2 regions of the Stappia sp. P2PMeth1 genome follow, and region 2 is predicted to be linked to the other one. Evidence: predicted binding sites of a transcription regulator. Region 2 holds the regulator's gene; the other holds the start of a gene.
The links. The regulator HrcA, encoded in region 2, represses chaperone genes, less so after heat shock. The targets are predictions, from matches to a motif close to GTTAGCACTCNCNNNNNGNGAGTGCTAAC.
Positions count from the first base shown of each region.

Region 1 (7,518 bases), on a different contig from region 2:
GATCGAGTTCCTGCTGTCGCCTGGCCAGCCGGTCCTTCCGACGCTGCAGGGAGGCAATGGCGGACTTGAAGCCTTCGCGGTGCAGTGGTTGATCATCAAAGCCCCGCGCGACGGTCTCGTCGATTATGTCCAGGCGGTCGAGATAATAGGCGATCTCTTTTTCGGTATGCGCGATATCGCGCGCGAGCCGCTCCGCCCCGGCGATGTTCTTTGGACTGGCGACCGCTCGCATCTTGGTGCCGTCGAGTGCGACCGACCGGCCGCCTACCAAATTCTGCTCGCGACAGAACAGCACGAACGCGGCGCTGGCGGCGACGATCGCGTCGGGATAGTCGTGCCGGAAGGCGGCAATGGTCCGATAGTCCGGCGCGAGTTGCCGCATCAGCCACATTGCTTCAAGGTCGCGCTTGCAGGAGCGCTCCAGATGTCGCGATGAACGGGCTTGATTGAGGTAGCCCCAGATATACAGCCGGAGCATGTCGCTGGGATGATAGCCTGGTCGTCCGGTCGAGGCCGCAATGGCGCGTGTGAAGCCAAGCTCAATCATATCCAGACTGTCGACGAAAGCATCGACGACGCGGACGAGCGCGTCAGGCCCAACATAGTCATCGACACATGGGGGAAGCAGATTGGCCTGATCTCGCGCTATTCCCTCAATGAAGCTCATAGACACCTCGGCAAAGCAGATCAGGAGAGTCTGATTCTACACTTGTTTGCTCATAGGGAAAGGCTTTGTATTGGGTCTCGAATAACTACCCAGAGGCAGGATCGCGGCACCTCGCTGACCCTCCAAACTTCCGAGAAAAGGTGGCTTCCTGCTTTCGGCACTTTGGGCGACGAACCTGCGAAAGCTGTCATTCAAACAGTCTTCGCACTTCGACTGGATGCGCCTGACGTCAGCCACAGGCCCGACTTTTCCGTTTGCTGAAAGTGGGTATTACGAGGATGGAACATTAGGTCGCGGCCGCACCGGCTCAAGGGATTGGAATCGCGCCAACCTAACGTCGGGAACCGGTCACAGTCAGCGGACCATGGCGGGTGCCTGACTAAAGTGAGTTATCTTCGAAAAGGTCTGCGGCGCTTCCGGTATGCCTTGCCGTATCGCCTGTAGCCTTGGTGTCCGGTCCCAAGGCGCCTTACTCGCGATGCTCTTGCGCCTGTTGCAAGCCCGATACCTCGTAAGTCCATACTCGGAACGCCTTCAGAACATGCGGGCCGAAGGAGTTGACGAGCGGTATGTCGGCTGCGTCGCGGCCGCGCGCCACCACGATCCTGCCGATCCGCGGGACGTTGTTGCGCGGATCGAAGGTGTACCATTCGCCATCGAGGAACACTTCGATCCAGGCGCTGAAATCCATCGGATCGACGACCGGCACGCCGATGTCACCGAGATGGCCGTTGATATAGCGAGCGGGGATGTTGAGGCATCGGCAGAACGTGACCGCAAGATGCGCGAAATCGCGACAAACGCCAACGCGCTCATGGAACGCCTCGAAAGCCGTCCGCGTAGATCGAGCCTGCATGTAGTCGAAGCGGATGTGGTTGTGGACGAAATCGCAGATCGCCTGCACCCGGCTCCAACCGGGCGGCATCTTGCCGAACAGGTCCCAAGCGGTCTGGCTGAGACGGTCGGTTTCGCAGTAGCGGCTGCCCATGAGGTAGACGAGGCAATCGTCCGGCAAGTCCGGCACCGGCAGTTCCCGGGCACCCGGCACAATCCCGTCCGGCCTGCCGTCGTCCTCGATCGTGGCATCACCCCACATCGTCAGGTCGCCCGCAGGCGCGACCAGCCGCCGGCATTTGTTGCCGAAGAGATCGCGGTAGGTCGATACGTGCACATCGGGTGTGGTGAACGTCGTCTCCGGCACCCGTATGTCAGCCGCGCGATCCTCGTGCACCGACAGCAGACACACCAAGGCTGTCGGCTGCTGGCAGGTCAGTGTGATCTCATACCCGTAGCGGATCAGCATTGAGTGGTGTCTTTACCGGAAATCGGCAGCGGTCAGCGTATAGGAGGTTTGGCGACGATGCGAGTAGGCCTCGCGGGCGACATCGTGGATCGAACTGCGCGTCGCATCGAAGGTCGAGAGATACATCTCTTCCGACACCTCAGTGCTGCGCAATTCAGCAGGGGACCTGGCGAGCGCTTCCACTTCGACAAAGAACGGCACTTCGAACATGCCGTCGTGCCCGATAAAGCGAATGGCGTTGCGCACTTCGTCGAAGCTGCGGCTGGGGTTCAGGAATTCAAGGGTCATCGTTGATCTGCCCTTGCCGTTTGCAGCAGCAGTGGTACACGCATAAACCCGTTCATGTGCTCCTTGCGTCGCACATCATTCCGACGATTGAGGGAAAGCATCCCGTCGGTTGCGGCCGAGTGGCTAAGGCCGATCATCTCCTGCCCTTCGCGGCTGGCTGGAACGCCGGTGAAGACATGGTAGATGGTCCAGGACCGGTCGGCTTCGATCCGGCGGCCATATTGTTCGTCGCCTGGTGCGCGGGCGGATGCACCGCCTTCATTGTCCCAGACGCCGATCGCGCGGTCGTGCCGCTCCCGTTCGATTTCATCTATGTATCGGGTCATGATCGTGGCCTTTCTCTAGTGGTCACGTCGGCATCAATGATGCCGGAAAATAGCGCGTTACCGGATAAGTCGGTGATCGCGATGGCGTCGGGCCGTTGAGGCATATCGAGCGTCTGCGAAAGCAGTTGCGCAATCTCAATGGCGTTGGCGAGATCGACGGCTTCCACCGCCTCTCGGCCCACGACAGCATGGGCGTCATCCGTCTCCCGCGTGCGGTAGAACTCGATGACAACTTTCATGGCGCTACTTGCTCTTTCAGCCGGAGCAGCACTGCCTCAGTGCTTGCCTTTGCCTTGGGAAGCATTGGCATCATTGGCGGCAAACTTGATCTGGTTGCCGAAGGTGCTTTCAGGCTTTGGCGGGGCCTTCTCCTGTTTCGGCTTTCTGATCTCGCGATTGCTTCGTTTCTGGCCTTTAGCCATGTCCGAACGTCCTTTCGATGAGGGTTGCGCCATTACCGGATTGCGACATGTCGACCGGCTCGAGGCTGTCCTGCGTCGTCACTCGCTCATGGCGTTCGTCGTCGTTGCGGATGCGATATTGCAGTGAATCTCCCCGTGCCGGCAGTCTGCCGGTTATGCGGTAGATATCGGCGGGTAATGCCGGCCTCACGAAACCGCCCTTGAGCCGGACAGCCTGTCCGATCGCGAAGAGATGAGCAGGAGCCTCGTGGCGGGCGGGACGGTTCGTGCGCCGGATTGGGTTGGTTGATATCATGGCTGTTGGTGATCCTTTTCGAGGGCGGCGTCGAGATCGGCGGGATCTATCGGCGCCATCTGATACGTGTGGCCATCAATGCCGATGGCGGGCAGGTGGATGAAGGCGCCTACACGTCTCCAGGCAAGGCGGGAGGATCCCTCCAGCAGTTCCTCATCCTGGTCCACGCGATAGTCGCCGGCAGGCTGCGCAGCGTCGAAGCCGGACAGCATGAAGGGTGCGGAGAACCGGACGATTTTCTGCGTGGTGCGCGTTGTCATGGGTCGATACCTCCGCAGGAGCACGCAAACGCGCCTCCTGCATCATTCCCATTCGAACCGGAACGAACTTCCGTGCTGCCAGTACATCCGTGGTCAGCGGCGCGTTCATTCCAAGGTTCGAACAGAGCGATATGCGCGCCAGGTCGGCGCGTGATGCATTCGCTATCGAGAATTCGGTGGTGAATGGCGGGTCTCTGACACCGCAAAAAGCCAAGTCGGCCAAATCAACGAGTTTTATATATGGGCTGTCCCCACCCGGTAAACAAGGAGCGGGTCGCTATTATTTATCTAGAATTGAATAAATGGCTCTTCCATAAAAATAAAAATCCTTAAAAAGGCAGGAAATACGTATTGAAAACAACAAACATCGCATTGGTAGAAGTGATATAAATTTTCGCAATTCCACCTTTTCAACGAAATACGTTTAGCACTCCTATCATTCGAGTGCCAAAGTCGCTATCTATCCGAGGTGGTCGCCCTATGCGCCGGCCTCAGAAAGAACCCCATGAAATTCCGGCCCCTCCACGACCGCGTCGTCATCCGACGGGCGGAAGGCGATCTCAAATCCAAAGGCGGGATCATCATTCCCGATACCGCGAAGGAAAAGCCGCAGGAAGGCGAGGTGATCGCCGTCGGCCCGGGTTCGCGCGACGAAGCCGGCAAGCTGGTTCCACTCGACGTCAAGGCGGGCGACCTCATCCTGTTCGGCAAATGGTCCGGCACCGAGGTCAAGCTCGACGGCGAGGATCTCCTGATCATGAAGGAATCCGACATCATGGGCATCGTCGAGAAGACAACGGCGGCCGCCAGCAAAGCCGCCTGACCGGCCGATACCTGATAATCAAGCCCGAACTGGACGAACATCATGTCTGCCAAGGAAATCAAATTCGCCGGCGAAGCCCGCGACCGCATGCTGCGCGGCGTCGAACTGCTGAACAACGCCGTCAAGGTGACGCTCGGGCCAAAGGGACGCAACGTCGTCATCGACAAGGCCTATGGCGCGCCGCGCATCACCAAGGACGGCGTCACCGTCGCCAGGGAGATCGAACTCGAAGACAAGTTCGAGAACATGGGCGCGCAGATGGTGCGCGAGGTGGCCTCCAAGACCAACGACCTCGCCGGCGACGGAACCACGACGGCGACGGTGCTCGCGGCCTCCATCCTGCGCGAGGGCGCCAAGCTGGTCGCCGCCGGGATGAACCCGATGGACCTGAAGCGCGGCATCGACATTGGCGTCGCGGCCGTCGTCAAGGAAATCCAGGCGCGGGCCAGGAAGGTCAAGTCGTCGGCTGAGATCGCGCAGGTCGGCACGATCGCCGCCAATGGCGATGGCACCATCGGCGGGATGATTGCGAGTGCGATGGACAAGGTCGGCAACGAGGGTGTGATCACCGTCGAGGAAGCCAGGACCGCCGAAACCGAGCTCGACGTGGTCGAAGGCATGCAGTTCGATCGCGGCTACCTCTCTCCATACTTCGTCACCAACGCCGAAAAGATGCGCGTGGAACTGGATGACCCCTACATCCTCATCCACGAGAAGAAGCTCGGTAATCTTCAAGCCATGCTGCCGATCCTGGAGGCGGTGGTGCAAAGCGGCAAGCCGCTGCTGATCATCTCCGAGGACGTCGAGGGCGAGGCGCTCGCCACGCTGGTCGTCAACAAGTTGCGCGGCGGCCTGAAGGTCGCGGCCGTGAAAGCTCCGGGCTTTGGCGACCGCCGCAAGGCCATGCTCGAGGACATCGCCGTGCTGACCGCCGGCCAGGTGATCTCCGACGATCTCGGCATCAAGCTGGAAAATGTCACGCTCGACATGCTCGGCAGCGCCAAGCGTGTTGTCGTAGACAAGGACACGACAACGATCATCGACGGTTCCGGCGACAAGGCCGGCATCGCCGCTCGTATTGCCCAGATCAAGGCGCAGATCGAGGAAACGACCTCGGACTACGACAAGGAGAAGCTCCAGGAGCGGCTGGCCAAACTCGCCGGAGGCGTCGCGGTGATCCGCGTCGGCGGCGCGACCGAGACCGAGGTCAAGGAGAAGAAAGACCGCATCGACGATGCGCTCAACGCCACCCGAGCTGCGGTCGAGGAAGGCATCGTGCCCGGCGGCGGTGTGGCGCTGCTGCGCGTCAGGACCGTGCTGGCCTCTCTGACAGGCGCCAACGCCGATATAACCGCAGGCATTTCGATCGTGCGTCGGGCGCTCGAAGCGCCGGTCCGGCAGATCGCCGAGAATGCCGGCGTCGAAGGCTCGATCGTGGTCAGCAAGCTCACGGACAGCAAGGACCACAACCAGGGCTTCGACGCCCAGACCGAAACCTATGTCGACATGATCGAGGCCGGTATCGTCGACCCCGCCAAGGTCGTCAGAACCGCCCTGCAGAACGCCGGCTCGATCGCAGCGCTCCTGATCACCGCCGAGGCGATGATCGCCGACATTCGCGCGAAGGAATCCACCCCGTCGGCCGGCAACGGCGGCATGGGCGGAATGGGATACTGAGAACAGTGCCTGAACCGTTCGGCCGACGCCCAGACAAAGCAATCTGCATTCCAACCTGGAAGGAATCTCCATGGCCACACAAAGCACGACCAAACCATCTCTCTCCCGCCGCTGGGAAGACTATCAGCCTTCAAAGACCATTCTGGTCTGGGCATGCATCGCGGCGATGATCGCAACGATCGTTATAGGATTCAGCTGGGGCGGCTGGGTCACTGGCGGCACTTCGCAGACCATGGCGAAAGCGGCCGGCGACACGGCGCGCGGGGAGCTGGCATCCGCCATATGCGTCGAAAGGTTCAACGCGGCCCCAGATGCGGCGGCGAAACTTGCCGAGTTCAAGGCGATACCCGACAGCTACAAGAAGCGTCAGTTCGTGGAAGCCGGCGGCTGGGCGACGATGCCGGGGCAGACGACTGCCGACCGGCTTGGAGTCCAAGGCTGTGTCACCGGGCTTGGCGCATAATACCCCGTTTAAAGCGCTCAGGCAGGCGCCAGGGCGTTTCCACCCGCCACAGGAAGGAACTTCAGCAATGATCTCGTTTGTGAAGAAGACAGATACGCATCCGACGCTCAAGCAGGTCGAAGAAAATCGCTTCGAGCAGATCCGCAAGGCGGCGGCTGAACGGCACCGCAAATCGGATACCGACGGCACCCGCCGCCGCGCCCGCCAGAAGGCCGAGGACAACAGGCTGATCTGAGATGCATGTGCTCTACTCGAAAAGGCAGCATCCGATGCGATATCTTGATCGAATAAGAACGGAACCGTCCCTCTGGCTCCTGATACTGATGGTCGGTGGCTTGGCCGCCACGATCCTTTACGTGGTTCTGACTAGCATCACCTATTGAGTGAAGTGCAAGCCAGCTTCACCGATCCGACGTTGGGATGATGGATGGGCATGGGGATGCGATCAGCGTATCTCCGGTATCCAGCCGCCTGGGGAGCTTGCTCTGCTGATCGCAGAGGCATTAAGGGAAGGAGCAGGCTGACATGCCGAGGCTGTCCGACTTGGGTGCGGAATAGTTCCTCCGAGGCGGACCAATAAGGGCCAAGCAGCGGTCAGCCGCAGCGGCTCAACGGCAGCTTTCGGGATTTTGCGATCTCATAGCCGATGATGACAAAGAGGTCTTAAGCAGCCAAACGCTCATATTCCATAGAGCGGGCAAAATCATTCGCTGCGCTCGCACGATTGGTGGGTTTTAGCACAGCCTGGGGGTCTCCCCGCTGAAGGGGGTGCGCCGGCAACGATAGTGCCGGCCAGGGGGGAAGGCCTTCCCCCTTCAGGCCCACGGCAAGATGCGCGTTTATTCGCGGGAACAATAAAACGAGCCCGCGCGAAGGAAGAATCAGAAGCGAATAGCCGTCGCCGGTGTTGGCGTCTCCCGGTATGATGAGGTGAGTTTGGCGCTCAGGCTTGGAAAACTAATGACGCAGCATGACCAGCACATCGCCGCGTGGC
Region 1 covers NZ_FYAW01000037.1:63,173-70,690, reverse strand. Annotated here, with positions in the region: gene P2PM1_RS21350 (IS1182 family transposase) at 1-667, opposite strand, end outside; gene P2PM1_RS21345 (transglutaminase family protein) at 1,137-1,970, opposite strand; gene P2PM1_RS21340 (DUF1488 domain-containing protein) at 1,983-2,258, opposite strand; gene P2PM1_RS21335 (hypothetical protein) at 2,255-2,584, opposite strand; gene P2PM1_RS21330 (hypothetical protein) at 2,581-2,823, opposite strand; gene P2PM1_RS21325 (hypothetical protein) at 2,860-3,006, opposite strand; gene P2PM1_RS21320 (hypothetical protein) at 2,999-3,301, opposite strand; gene P2PM1_RS21315 (hypothetical protein) at 3,298-3,561, opposite strand; gene P2PM1_RS21310 (co-chaperone GroES) at 4,067-4,384, shown strand; gene groL (chaperonin GroEL) at 4,427-6,061, shown strand; gene P2PM1_RS21300 (hypothetical protein) at 6,132-6,524, shown strand; gene P2PM1_RS21295 (hypothetical protein) at 6,592-6,759, shown strand; gene P2PM1_RS21290 (hypothetical protein) at 7,485-7,518, shown strand, end outside.
Region 1: a site for HrcA is predicted at 3,985-4,013, ahead of P2PM1_RS21310 (co-chaperone GroES). Genes of this name have one in related genera too.

Region 2 (7,751 bases):
ACCGTGCTGGCGGCGATGGCCGAGGAAGGCTATCTCAGCGACGCGGAGGCGCGCGATGCCCTTGCCGCGCCGATGCGCGTCGTCACCCACCACACCTCGGCCAGCGAGAACTATGTCGCCGACTGGGTGATGGAGCGGCTGCCCGGCTATGTCGGCGCCATCGAGACCGACATCATCGTCGACACGACGATCGATCTCGGCCTGCAGATCATCGCCGAGGATTCCCTGCGCCGGGCGCTGTCGGAGGAGGGCGCCAAGCTCGGCGTCGGCCAGGGCGCCATCGTCACGCTGGACGGATCGGGCGCGGTCAAGGCGCTGGTCGGCGGCCGCGACTATTCCCAGAGCCAGTTCAACCGGGCGGTCAATGCCAGGCGCCAGCCCGGCTCCGCCTTCAAGCCCTTTGTCTATCTCGCCGCGCTGGAGCGCGGGCTGACGCCGGCGACCGTGCGCGTCGACGAGCCGGTCAGGATCGGCAAATGGGCGCCGCAGAACTACACCAAGACCTATCGCGGCCCGGTGACGCTCACCGAGGCGCTGTCGCTGTCGCTCAACACCGTCGCCGCGCGCCTCGCCGAGGAAGTCGGCCCGCGCGCCATCATCCGCGCCGCCCGCAAACTCGGCATTTCCTCGCCGCTCGCCTCCAACCTGTCGATCTCGCTCGGCACCTCGGAAGTGACGCCGCTGGAGATCGCCGCCGCCTACACGCCCTTCTCCAATGGCGGCTACGCGGTGGTGCCGCATGTCATCCGCTCGATCCGCACGGTCGACGGCAAGGTGCTCTATGCCCGCGCCGGCGACGGTCCCGGCCGGGTCGTCGACCATGCGACGCTCGCCGACATGAACATGATGATGGCGCAGACCCTGATGACCGGCACCGGCAAGATCGCCCATCTGGAGGGCCGGCCGGCCGGCGGCAAGACCGGCACCAGCCAGGATTTCCGCGACGGCTGGTTCATCGGCTATACCGGCACGCTGACCACCGCCGTCTGGCTCGGCAATGACGACAATTCGCCGACCAAACGCGCCACCGGCGGCTCGCTGCCGGCCAAGATCTGGAAGGACGTGATGCAGGCCGGCCACCAGGGCCTGCCGGTCGCCAGCCTGCCGGGCGTCTCCGACCGGCCGGTGCGGGTCGCCGAACCCGCCACCACGCCGCTCGACATGCCGATGCGCGACATCCCGGCCGAGGGCGATCCGGCGCGGCGGCTGCCGCCGATGCAGGACGGCGAGGGCGGCGGCGGCCCGCTCGACCTCATCAACCGGATCTTTGGCGGCTGACCTTCCCCGGCTGACCTTCGCCGGCTGACCAGGCTCCCGCCTCAGGTGGCGGAGCGCACCCGGCGGCTCGCCAGCAGCGCCAGCACCGCGCCGAAGCCGTTGACGGCGACAATCAGCGCCAGCGGCAGGGCGGTGGCGCCATGGGTGGCGCCGACGCCGATGCCGACCAGCGCGGCGATGCTCATCTGGCAGATGCCCATCAGCGAGGAGGCGCTGCCGGCCCGGTCCGGGAAGGGCATCAGCGCCGCCGCCTGCGCCTGCGGCAGGGCAAGGCCCACCCCCACCATATAGAGCATCATCGGCGCGATGACGGAGGCGGCCGAGGGCGCGGCGAGAACCGCGGCGATCATCGCCGCCCCGCCCAGCGCCAGCAGCACGCAGCCGGTGAGGATCGTCACCTCCGCGCCCTTTTTCGGCGCCAGCCGCTGGCCGATCAGCGTGCCGACCACATAGGCGCCGGCGCAGGCGCCGAAGGCGATGCCGTAGAGCTGCGGGGTCAGTCCGAAAATGTCCTGCAGCACGAAGGACGAGCCGGAAATGAAGGCGAAGAGGCCGCTATAGGTCAGCGTCACCACCGCCAGATAGGCGACATAGGCGCGGTGGCGCAGCAGGCCGGCAAAGCCCGACAGCACGGCGCGGACGGAAAAGGGCGCGGTCTCGCGCGCCCGGATCGTCTCGGGCAGGCCGCGCCAGACGCTGGCGATCACCAGGGCGGCGAAGGCGACCGACACCAGGAAGACGAGGCGCCAGCCGCCGGCCGCCGCGATCAGCCCGCCGAAGAACGGCGCGATCGCCGGGGCAAGGCCCATGATCGAGCCCATGCGGGCGAGTTCCTGGCCGGCGCGCGGCCCCTCGTAGAGGTCGCGCACCACCGCGCGCGCCAGCACCACCGGCCCGGCGGCGCCGAAGGCCTGGCAGAAGCGCGCGACGATCAGCACCTCGACGCTCGGCGCCAGCGTGCAGGCAAGGCTCGCCACCGCATAGATCGCAAGGCCGGCGATCAGTCCCGGCTTGCGGCCGATCCGGTCGGCGAGCGGGCCGTAGACCACCTGGCCGACGGCGAAGCCGACGAGAAACACCGACAGGGTCAGTTGCACCGAGGCATGGGTCGCCTCGAGATCGCGCAGGATCGAGGGCAGCGCCGGCAGATACATGTCGGTGGAGATCGGGCCGAGCGCCGTCAGGCTGGCGAGCAGGATGGTGAGCGCCCAGGTGTCCGGCTTGAGCATGCGATCGGCCTTCGTGCGGGGGCGCCGGCCGCGCGGGCGGGCGGGCGCCGTGTGGGAGGCGGCTGCGGCGGGTCTTGCGGGCCGCCTCAGCCGTAGAGATGCAGGCGGCCGCCCTCGCGCTTCAGCCAGTCGCGCGCCTCTTCCGTATGCGGGGCCAGGCGGCGGCAATGGGCCCAGAAGCGCGGGCCGTGGTTCATCTCGGCAAGATGAGCGACCTCATGGGCAGCGACGTAATCGAGGATCGAAGGCGGCGCAAGCACAAGCCGCCAAGAGAAGGAGAGCCGCCCGTCCGCCGTGCAGGAGCCCCAGCGGCTGCGGGTGTCGCGCAGGGTAAGGCCGGAGGGGCGGCGTCCGAGCGCCGCCGCGTGGCGCGCCACCGCGGTCTCGAGGTCCCGCCGCGCCTCGCGCTTCAGCCAGTCGGTGAGCTTGCGGGCAATGTGCTCGGCAGCGCCGGGCACCAGCAGGTGGCCGATCGCGCCGGCCTCGGCCTGCGTTTCCGCCTGCGTCTCGCGCCGCACCAGCCCGCGCAAGCCCCCCGCTGCAACGATCCTGTGCGCCGCCCCGCGCAGCGGGATCACCCCGCCTTCGACGAAGGGCACCGCCTCGGGCCGCTCGCCCAGCCGCCCGGCCAGCCAGCCGCGCTGGCGCTGCGCGAAGTCGCGCGCGGTGGCAAGGCTGCCGCCCCTCGGCACGGTCAGCACCGGCGGGCCGCCATCGGCCGGCACGCGCAGGATGTAGCGCTGCGCCCGCGGATTGGCGCGCAGCGCGATGCGCTGCATCCGCCCGTCGATCTCCAGGGTGATCTCCTCGGGCAGGGCCGGCTGGCGGCGCAGGCGGAAGAAGGAGCTCACGCGCCGGCCAGTTCGTCGAAGCGCTTGCGGACGGTGCCGCTCAAGGGGTTCTTCGCGCTCCAGCGGTAGCGGATCGTCTCGAAGCGCATCGAGCGCGCGTCGATCAGCAGCAGCCGGCCGAGCAGACCCTCGCCGAAGCCGGCGATCTCCTTGATCGCCTCCATCGCCTGCAGCGTGCCGACGATACCGGTCAGCGCGCCGAGCACGCCGGCCTGCGCACACGTCGGCAGCAGCCCGTCCGCCGGGCGCTCGGGGAAGAGGCAGCGATAGGTCGGGTTCGGCGTGCCGTCCTCACCGCTCTCATGCGGCTTCAGCAGCGTCAGCGAGCCGTCGAGCCGGCCGACCGCGCCGGTGACCAACGGTTTGCCGGCAAAGAAGCAGGCATCTGAGACGAGATAGCGGGTGGCGAAATTGTCGGAGCCGTCGATGACGAGGTCGTAGCGCGAAATCAGCGCCAGCGCGTTCATCGCGGTCAGCCGCGCCACATGCGGCTCGACCTTCACATGCGGGTTCAGCCGGGCGATCGCCTCGGCCGCGCTCGCCACTTTCGGCTCGCCGAGATGGTCGGTGTCGTGGATCACCTGGCGCTGCAGGTTGGAGAGCGACACGGTGTCGTCGTCGACGATGCCGAGCGTGCCGACGCCGGCCGCCGCCAGATATTGCAGCACCGGCGCGCCGAGCCCGCCGGCGCCGATCACCAGCACCCTTGCGGCTTTCAGCTTCTGCTGGCCGGGGCCGCCGACATCCTGCAGGACGATGTGGCGGGCGTAGCGTTCGAGTTCTGCGGGCGAAAGCGGGGTCATCTGAGGGTCCGGCAAGGCAACGGAAAGGGGCGGTCAGCGCAGCAGTCGGCCGACCAGCCGGGCGGTGTAATCGACCATCGGGATGACGCGGGCATAGTTCAGCCGGGTCGGGCCGATGACGCCGAGCACACCGATGATCCGCTCGTCCTGATCGCGGAAGGGCGAGACGACGATGGAGGAGCCGGAGAGCGAGAACAGCTTGTTCTCCGAGCCGATGAAGATGCGCACGCCCTCGCCGCCCTCGGCGGCGGTCAGAAGCTGGATCAGCTCGCGCTTGTTCTCCAGATCGTCGAACAGCAGGCGGATGCGCTCCAGGTCCTGCTCCGCCTCCAGATGCGACAGCAGGTTGGAGCGGCCGCGCACGATCAGCGAGCCGGCCGCGTCGACCGCGCCGGAGCGGGTGGCGATGCCGGCTTCCACCAGCTTGGCGGTCAGCGCGTCCAGCTCCTTCTGGTGGCGGTCGCGCTGGGTCTCCAGCTCGCGCCGCGCCTCGGCCAGGGTGCGGCCGCGGATCAGGCTGGTGAGATAGTTCGACGCCTCGATCAGGGCGGTCTGCGGCAGGCCGGGCGGCAGGTCGACGATGCGGTTCTCCACCGAGCCGTCGTCGCCGACCAGCACGACCAGCGCCTTCAGCGGCTCGATGCGGACGAATTCGACATGGCGCAGGCGCACGTCCGCCTTGTGGGTGAAGACGACGCCGGCGCCGCGCGACAGGCCGGAGAGCATCTGGCTCGCCTCGGTCAGGAGCTGCTCGCTGGTGCGCTCGCTGCGCGCCGCCTTGACCTGGATGTCGATCTGGTCGCGCTCCTCGCGCGTCAGGTCGCCGACCTCCAGCAGCGCATCGACGAAGAAGCGCAGGCCCCCTTCCGTCGGCATCCGCCCGGCCGAGGTATGCGGCGCGTAGAGCAGGCCGGCATGTTCCAGGTCGGACATGATGTTGCGGATCGAGGCCGGCGACAATTGGATCGAGGGCAGCCGCGACAGGTTGCGCGAGCCGACCGGCTCGCCGGTGTCGAGATAGGATTCGACGATGGCGCGGAAGATCTCCCGCGACCGCTTGTCGAGATCGCTCAGGCTGACGGACGGCACACCCAGCGTCACGTTCGCGCTCCCCGGTTCAGCAACTCCAGCTTCCGCACCTTGACATCCTGCCTTGCCGCCAACGCGGCCAGCCTCAGCGAATATAGTGCGGCCCGCCCGCGATTGCCCATATCCCGTGATTGCCCCTGACAAAGGCGCCGACCGGCCGGCGAGGCGGGACAAGCGGCAGACAGGCATTTCATTCCTGTCCCATATTGGATTAAGAGGGACGCGGAACAGGAGCAAGGGGCATTGGCGCCCCGAGCGGCAGGCTTTGAAGGGGATCGACATGCGGCCATCCAAACGCGCGGCGGACGAGCTGCGCGCCGTGACGCTGGAACGGAGCGTTTCCAAACACGCGGAAGGCTCGTGCCTGGTCAAGTTCGGCGACACCCATGTTCTGTGCACCGCGAGCCTGGAAGAGCGGATTCCGCCCTGGCTGCGCGGCCAGGGCCGCGGCTGGGTGACCGCCGAATATGGCATGCTGCCGCGCGCCACCGGCGAGCGCATGCGCCGCGAAGCGTCCTCCGGCAAGCAGTCGGGCCGCACGCTGGAGATCCAGCGGCTGATCGGCCGGTCGCTGCGCGCCATTGTCGACCTGCCGCTGCTCGGCGAGCGGCAGATCTCGGTCGATTGCGACGTCATCCAGGCCGATGGCGGCACCCGCACCGCCGCGATCACCGGCGCCTGGGTCGCCCTGCATGACTGCATCGAGTGGATGCGCGCCCGCGACATGCTCGCCGGCAAGGTGCTGAAGGACCATGTGGCGGCGATTTCCTGCGGCATCCATGGCGGCCAGGCGGTGCTCGACCTCGACTATCTCGAGGACTCCGACGCCGATACCGACGCCAATTTCGTCATGACCGGCGCCGGCGGCATCGTCGAGATCCAGGGCACGGCGGAGGGCGCGCCCTTCACCGAGGCGCAGTTCGCCGAGCTGATGGAGCTCGCCAAGTCCGGCATCGCCCGGCTGGTCGACCTGCAGAAGATGGCGATCTCGTGAGGCGCGCATGACCGACACCGCATCCACGCCCATCCGCCGGCTCGAGCCCGGCCGGATCGTGCTGGCGAGCCACAATCCGGGCAAGCTGCGCGAATTCGCCGAGCTGATGGCACCTTACGGCTACGAGGTCGTCTCGGCCGGCGCGCTCGGCCTGCCCGAGCCGGAAGAGACCGGCACCACCTTCGAGGCCAATGCGGAGCTGAAGGCGCGCGCCGCCGCCGAGGCCTCCGGCCTGCCGGCGCTCGCCGACGACAGCGGCTTCTGCGTCGTCGCGCTGGACGGGGCGCCGGGGGTCTATTCGGCCCGCTGGGCAGGTCCCGAGAAGGACTTCGCGATGGCGATGCGCACCATCGAGGAAAAGCTGCAGGCCGCCGGCGCGCTCGATCCGGCGGACCGCCGCGCGTCCTTCGTCGCCGTGCTCTGCCTTGCCTTTCCGGACGGCGAGGTCGCCCTGTTCCGCGGCGAGGTCGAGGGCACCGCCGTGTGGCCGCCGCGCGGCAGCGGCGGCTTCGGCTATGATCCGATGTTCCAGCCGGACGGCCACGCCCGCACCTTCGGCGAGATGTCGGCGGAGGAAAAGCACGGGCAGGCCGGCGCCGCGCTGTCGCACCGCGCCCGCGCCTTCGCGGAGTTCTCCGCGCGCTGCCTGGAGGCATGATGGCAGAGGCGGACGGCGGTTTCGGCATCTATGTGCATTGGCCCTTCTGCGAGGCCAAATGCCCGTATTGCGACTTCAACAGCCATGTCCGCCATGCCGGCATCGACCAGCCGCGCTTTGCCGCCGCCTTCGAGCGGGAGCTTGCCTATTTCGCCGCACGCACGCGCGGGCGGCGGGTCGAGTCGATCTTTCTCGGCGGCGGCACCCCGTCCTTGATGCTCCCTGCGACCGTCGGCCGCGTGCTCGACGCCATCGCCGGACTGTGGGAGATCTCGCCGACCGTCGAGGTGTCGATGGAGGCCAACCCCTCCTCGGTGGAGGCGGAGCGGTTTCGCGGCTATCGCGCCGCCGGCGTCAACCGGCTGTCGCTCGGCGTGCAGTCCTTGCGGGACGCGGACCTGAGGCGCCTCGGCCGGCTGCATGACGCGGATCAGGCGCGCGCGGCGATCGGCATCGCCCGCTCGACCTTCGAGCGCATCTCCTTCGACCTGATCTACGCCCGGCCCGACCAGGATGCCGCCGCCTGGCGCGCCGAGCTGGAGGAGGCGATCGGCCTTGCCGCCGACCACCTGTCGCTCTACCAGCTCACCATCGAGCAGGGCACGCCCTATTTCGAGCTGCACCGCGCCGGCAAGCTGGTGGTGCCCGATCCCGACACCGCCGCCGATCTCTACGACCTGACGCAGGAGATCTGCGCCCGCCACGGCATGCCGGCCTACGAGGTCTCCAACCATGCGGTGCCCGGCGCCGAGTGCCGGCACAATCTCGTCTATTGGCGCTATGGCGACTATGTCGGCGTCGGCCCCGGCGCCCATGGCCGGCTGACCGGCGGCAACGGCAAGTTCGCCA
Region 2 covers NZ_FYAW01000022.1:50,474-58,224, forward strand. Annotated here, with positions in the region: gene P2PM1_RS15840 (transglycosylase domain-containing protein) at 1-1,278, shown strand, start outside; gene P2PM1_RS15845 (multidrug effflux MFS transporter) at 1,320-2,507, opposite strand; gene P2PM1_RS15850 (M48 family metallopeptidase) at 2,594-3,286, opposite strand; gene moeB (molybdopterin-synthase adenylyltransferase MoeB) at 3,355-4,161, opposite strand; gene hrcA (heat-inducible transcriptional repressor HrcA) at 4,195-5,262, opposite strand; gene rph (ribonuclease PH) at 5,531-6,244, shown strand; gene rdgB (RdgB/HAM1 family non-canonical purine NTP pyrophosphatase) at 6,252-6,902, shown strand; gene hemW (radical SAM family heme chaperone HemW) at 6,899-7,751, shown strand, end outside.